DNA from 2 places in the Arthrobacter sp. R1-13 genome. Region 2 is predicted to be linked to the other one. Evidence: riboswitches for the same ligand, from Rfam matches in the RefSeq annotation. Region 2 holds a riboswitch; the other holds the start of a gene.
The links. A riboswitch is a leader RNA that binds a small molecule or an ion and turns the genes downstream of it on or off. The one in region 2 is predicted to bind S-adenosylmethionine.

Region 1 (3,205 bases), 1.5 Mb from region 2:
GAAGGCGGACGCTGGTGACCTGCACCACGAACCGCCGGATTCATCGAGTATGGCCTCACATCAGTGCAGGCTCAACGGCGAAAAGTGCAGACATGCTCTGCAAAAATGCAGAAACTGCGCGCTCGAGGCCTGCCTAGGGAAAGAAGCTCCTGCGCAGCTCTTCGCTGAGCTGCCCGATCTCCGTGAGGAAACCGTCATGGCCAATCGGTGCCTCAATGACGTGGACGGGAACGTCGCCCGGCAGCGCCTGGGCAAGCTCGCGGGACTGTGCAGGAAAGTACAGCCGGTCCGTGTCCACCGCCGCCACAAAGAACTCGGCGGTCGCGGCAGACAACGCGTCCTTGAGTGGGCCGCGCCCCCGGCAGACGTCGTGGCTCATGAGCGCCTCGGTGATGGCAATGTAGCTGTTGGCGTCAAAACGCTTTACCAGCTTGCTGCCCTGGTGGTCCAGATAACTTTCCACCTGGTACCGGCCACGCTCCCCCAACGACATTGCCTGCAGCGGGCTTTCGCCACGCTGGGCATCCCGGCTGAATCTCGTGTCCAGTTCAGCAGCTGAACGGTAGGTGATGTGGGCGATGCGTCGGGCAAGGGCGAGCCCTGCTTCGGGCTCGGGCCCACCGTAGTAGTCCCCGCCGTTGAAATTGACGTCCTGTCGGATGGCAAGAGTCTGAGCCTGGGCAAAAGCGATCTGCTCTGCGGTGCTGCGCGCGCCGATGGAGATCACTCCACAGCGCTGCACCCGTCCCGGATGGCTGACAGCCCACTCAAGGGCACGGGCACCGCCGAGGGAGCCGCCCAGCACGGCATACCAGCTGCCGATGCCCAAGGCGTCAGCAAGGCGCGCTTCCGCCGCCGTCGTATCCCGCAGCGTCACCAGCGGGAAGCGTGAGCCCCATGGACGCCCATCGGGTGCCGCCGTCGAGGGTCCCGTGGACCCGTAACAGCCACCGAGGATGTTGATGGAGACGACGAAGAACTTGTCGGTGTCAACGGGGGCTCCCGGACCCGCCAGCTGTTCCCACCAGCCTTCCTCCTCGCTCTCACCGCGGGTAACATGCGTGCTCCCGGTAAGGGCATGCTGGATCAGGACAGCGTTGGAGCCATCACTGTTGAGGGTTCCCCAAGTTTCGTAGGCCAACGTGACGTCGGGAAGGTGGCCCCCGGCTTCGAGTTTGAGGCCGCCGATGGTGAGGAACCGGACAGTCCCGTCCGGAACGCTCTTCGGATGCGCAACGGGTTCCGTTGCAGGCAGTTCGGTTCCGGGCAGTTGGATTCCAGGTACGCCGGTGCGGTTGACGGCAATCGTCATAAGAGGACCTTTTCTACGCGCTTGCCTGCCATCAGCTGACTGACAGGCCAGGTCTTCACCCGGGGCACCCCACCGCGGAAGGAGGGTTGCCGGCCAGCAAGCCGGGGCTGTCGCTGGCACTCATGACCTTTTCAAAGTCTACGGAGAACGGTGCCGTAATAGCGAAGATTGTGACAGCAATATGACTCAGGAGGACAAAGGGCGACGACGACGCGCGATAGTAGCGCAGTTAGGTGACCCTAAGCTGAGAGGCCCATCACAAAGTGCCAAGATGAAGGCTATGCGCATGGATCACGTCTCTTACGCCTGTGAAAACGATGGCCTCGCGGCCACTACCGAACGAATTTCGTCCGCCTTGGGCGTCGAAGCTGTGAAAGGCGGGGTACATCCCCGCTTTGGAACCCGGAACATGATCATCCCGCTCGCCGGGCACAAATACCTTGAAGTCGTGGAGGTCCTTGACCACCCGGCATCAGATAAAGCACCCTTCGGACAGGCCGTCCGGGCCCGCTCGGCGGCTGGCGGGGGCTGGATGGGCTGGTGCGTCGAAGTAGACGACCTGGCGCCGTTCGAGGAGCGGCTTGGCCGTGCGGCCGTCAATGGAAACCGTAAATTCCCGGACGGACGCGAACTCGTTTGGAAGCAAATAGGCATCCTGGGACTCATCGCCGATCCCCAGGTTCCCTACATGCTCAAGTGGGAAGGTGACCCGTCATTGCACCCGTCCAACGCGTACCCAAGCAGCGTCAAGATGTCCAGCCTCACCATTGCCGGATCAGCCGAGCGGGTCACCGAATGGCTGGGTGAGCCCGTGGAGAGGCCTCTTGAAGACGTCGCCGTAAACTGGCTCGCACCGCACGGAACGCCGGGGATTCTGTCCGTCACGTTCGAAACCCCCATCGGAGCAGTCACCATCTGATCCAGCCACTGTTGGGAGGCTACCTCGTTCTTTGGAGAGAGCTCCCCCATATCCACGGGCAAAGTCTGCCCACAATACTTCGGCCGCCAACAGCGGGTGCCAATGACGTCACTTGCTGATGGTGGCCGAATTCCTTTACGCCCTTACCCCAGCCCGATTGCCTTGCCAAAGAGACTGAAGCCCACGAAGGCCACTATGTCCAGCAGGGCGTGGGCAATCACGAGGGGCATTACCCTGCGCGTCCGGGTGTAAAGCCATGCGAACACAGCTCCCATCACCGCGTTGCCGATGAAGGGGCCAAAGCCCTGGTACAGGTGGTAGCTTCCACGGAGCACTGCGCTGGTGAAGATGGCCAGCGGCACGCTCCAGCCGAACTTCCCGAGCCGGTTGAGCAGATACCCCACCACGATGACTTCCTCGACGATCCCGTGCCGGATGGCAGAGAGAATCAGAACCGGGACGGTCCACCAGTAGTCGTCAAGGGCGCTCGGGATGATGGCGGTGGTGATGCCCAGCTGCCTGCCAACGGCATAGAGCGCAAGCGAGGGGATGCCGATCAAGGCGGCGAGTCCCACCCCTTGCAGCAGGTCCTTCCCCGGCCGGGCCAGGTCGAAGCCCAGCTTGCCGAACGCGGACTGTCCCCGAAGGCCTGCGGGCCGTTGTTCCGTGAGGAAGTAGAAGACCAGGAGCACCGGCACCAGGGCAAAGGCAATGTCCAGCAATTGGTAGGTCAGGTCGAAGTATTCCCGCGTACTTTGGGAACGGTTGAGGGTGGACGTGCCCTGGGCCAGCGGCGCCTGGCTCATCTTGTCCAGCAGCTGCACACCTGAGTAAACGGCGGACTGGCCCAGGGAGAGGCCCAGGACAATCAACACTTCAATCCGCAGACGACGGCGGGATGGCACCAGCATGTTCCTATCTTGCATGCATTTGCTGGTTCTTTCCTGTACCCACCCGGTACAAGCCGGACCTGC
Region 2 (3,205 bases):
CCGGCTGTTGGTTACCCCCTGAACTTACCTCTTCAGCGCGGGTCAGTCTTCAATGCAGGGCGCCGCTCCGGCGGTTCCCGGGGTGTTTGGTGCCCATTCAGGGTAGGTGCGGGTGTCATTTGCCGGCACCCAGCGTCCGGCGTCGACTACGTAGTCCCAGCCAAGACCCGTACGGCGCAGCTCCTCGATGCCCGCAAGCAGCCGCTGGGCGTCCTCGAGGCGGGAGCCCAAGCCGAAGCTTGCCCGCAACGATCCTGAGGGCAGGCCCAGCCGCTTCAGGAGCGGATGGGCGCAGAAACGGCCGTCGCGGAGCCCCACGCCGTGCTCCGCTGACAAGTATGCGGCCACCAGGCCCGCGTCGTAGCCCTCTACCGAGAAATTCACGACGCCGATCGTGTCTGTGGCGGAATCGGTGTCACTGAAGATCTGGTGAACGGTGACGCCTTCGATCTTCTGCAGCCCTTCGACGAGGAAGGAACGGATGGCCGACTCGTGGGCGTGCCACAGGTCCTGGTCCAGGGCGGCAATGACCTGGGTGGCCCGGGCAAGGGTCGCAGCGCCCAGAACGTTGGGGGAGCCGCCCTCATGGCGTGCCGGGCCAGTCGTCCAGCTGACGCTGTCCAGCCTGGCTTCGCGGACCGCGCCGCCGCCTGCAAGGTGGGGTGTGCCGGCGTCGAGCCAGTCAGGGCGGCCCACCAGGACGCCGGAACCGAATGGAGCGTAGAGCTTGTGACCCGAAAAGGCGAGGTAATCGACGTCGTCCGCTGCAATGTTGATGCGGCGGTGCGGAGCAAGCTGGGCCGCGTCAACGACGATCCGGGCGCCGAATTGGTGCGCCAATGCGGCCAGTTCGCGAATGGGCAGGATTTCACCGGTGACGTTTGAGGCTCCGGTGACCGCAAGCAGGCTGATGTCGCCCTGTTCCAGCTCTGCGCGGAGATTGGCGATGGTTCCGGCGAGGGTCTCCTCTGCCACGACGCTGCGGTGCGGGACTCCCTGCCACGGAAGCAGGTTGGCGTGGTGTTCGATGTCGAGATACAGCACTTCACCAATGTGCTGTCCGCCTGCTGCGGGGAGGCACCCGGCCAGGAGATTCAGCGAATCAGTGGTGTTGCGCGTGAAAATCACGGAATCATCGGAGCGGCCGCCTACGAAGTCGCGAACAATGTTGCGCGAGTTCTCGTAAACGGAGGTGCTGATCTGTGAGGCGTAACCCGCGCCGCGGTGGACACTCGCGTAATAGGGCAGGATCTCGTTCAGGTAGGCCGAGACAACGGAGAGCGCTGGTGCCGACGCGCCGTAGTCGAGGTTGGCGTAGCGGATGTGTCCGCCCTGGATGAGCGGCGCCTGGATTTCCGCCCCGGTGACGGCTGCAAGCGGGCGACGGGAAACAGAGAGGGCAACGTGCTGTTCGCTAAAAGAAGCGTCAGCAGCAGCGGCGTCGGGGGAGTAAATGGCAGTAGTCAACGGGACCTCACTCGAACAGGACCCCTCAGCCGGGATCCGCGCTTGCCGGGTCCGTTCCGGACCGGCCTGGTCGTCACCCGGGGCACCCCACCGCGAATGGAGGGTTGCCGGCCAGCAAACCGGGGTTTAGCGCTGGCACTCGTGACCTGATATCGAGCTTAAGACATTCAGTCAGCCATAAAAAAGTCGATCCAAATGTTAAGCCGATTGTTACGGCAGGTGGACAAACAACCGTTTGACCGAACAAAACGACGGCGGAACACCCTTAGCTGGATGTTCCGCAGTCGATAATTCGTCAGCCGGTCTACTATAAGAGGTCGTCCAGATTTGGGTTGAGCCGCTTGAGCACCTCTGAGTGGAGGATCGAGTTGGTAGCGAGGGCATTGCCTCCGAAGGGACCGTCGTCGCCCTCCAATGAGGTGAACCGCCCGCCCGCTTCGGTCACAATGGGAACCAGCGCCGCCATGTCGTAAAGATTCAGTTCGGGCTCGCAGGCTATATCCACTGCACCCTCGGCAACCAGGCAATAGGACCAGAAATCCCCGTAAGCCCTTGTCCTCCAGACCTCCTCAGTCAATCCCAGAAACTCATCGAGGTTCCCGCGTTCCTTCCAGCCACCCAGGCTGGAGTAGGACAACGAAGCGTCGGAAAGCTCCGAGACGTTTGAGACACGCAGTCTGGTGGCCGCAGCCAGGGATCGGCCCATGTATGCCCCCGCGCCTTTGGCTGCCCACCAGCGTTTGCCCAGAGCCGGCGCACTGACCAGGCCAACTACGGGTTCGCCTTCATCTACGAGCGCGATGAGGGTGGCCCAGACCGGCACGCCCCGAACGAAGTTCTTTGTTCCGTCGATGGGATCGATGATCCAGCGACGGGAACCGTGCCCTGAGCTTCCGAACTCCTCACCGAGGACCGCGTCGCGGGGGCGCGAGCGCGACAGCTGCCCGCGAATGGATTCCTCGGCAGCCTTGTCAGCGTCTGTAACCGGTGTCAGATCAGGCTTCGTTTCGATCTGAAGGTCAAGCGCCTTAAAGCGGCTCATGGTCTGGTCGTCCACGGAGTCAGCCAGGACGTGGGCGAGGCGCAGGTCATCGTTGTAGCTCGAAGCGGGTTGGGTCATTGTTCCAAACTACCGTCTCGGCGGCCTTCAGGCCCGGAAGCGGTGCAGCAACGCTGCCAATATGACCCCAGCGTGCCTTTAGGAGACGCTGCCGAGTTCCTTTGTTTCCTGTGCTTCCATGCGGGGATCTGTGCCGAGGAGGCGCCGGAGCGAAGCGAGCCGTGCGGCACCGGATGCTCCGGCATGGCCTTCGGCCACCCAGGCATCCACTCCGCAGTTAACTGCTGTGGCGTCGTGCTTGCAGCCGCGCTCACAAGCCTCGGTCCCAGGCTCAAGGTCCGGGAAGGAGTGCAGGATCCTGTCCGGATCCACGTGGGCCAGGCCGAAGGAGCGGATTCCGGGTGTGTCGATGATCCAGCTTCCCGTGGGAGCGCCGGTCACTTTCAAGGCAAGGGCCGACGACGACGTGTGGCGGCCGCGGCCTGTCACGGCATTGACCCCTCCGGTGGCCCGTTCAGCGCCGGTGAGGGCATTCACCATGGTGGACTTGCCAACGCCCGAGTGGCCGAGCATGACGGTGACTTTGCCGTCAAGGTGATGGCGCAGCTGCGCGACTGCTTCACGGTCCAGACGGGCTGACAGCCCGTCATCCGAGCGGGCATCGATGCCTGAAGCCGC

Region 1: linked by a shared signal. The riboswitch ahead of metX (homoserine O-acetyltransferase MetX) and the one ahead of M1D88_RS13780 (aminotransferase class V-fold PLP-dependent enzyme) in region 2 are both predicted to bind S-adenosylmethionine.

The regions. Positions count from the first base shown of each region.
Region 1 is NZ_CP096420.1:1,452,567-1,455,771, reverse strand. Features, by position in the region: gene metX (homoserine O-acetyltransferase MetX) at 134-1,312, opposite strand; SAM riboswitch class IV at 1,325-1,440, opposite strand; gene M1D88_RS06585 (VOC family protein) at 1,593-2,231, shown strand; gene M1D88_RS06580 (CPBP family intramembrane glutamic endopeptidase) at 2,375-3,142, opposite strand.
Region 2 is NZ_CP096420.1:2,974,044-2,977,248, reverse strand. Features, by position in the region: gene M1D88_RS13780 (aminotransferase class V-fold PLP-dependent enzyme) at 43-1,467, opposite strand; SAM riboswitch class IV at 1,501-1,614, opposite strand; gene hisN (histidinol-phosphatase) at 1,775-2,587, opposite strand; gene rsgA (ribosome small subunit-dependent GTPase A) at 2,666-3,205, opposite strand, start outside.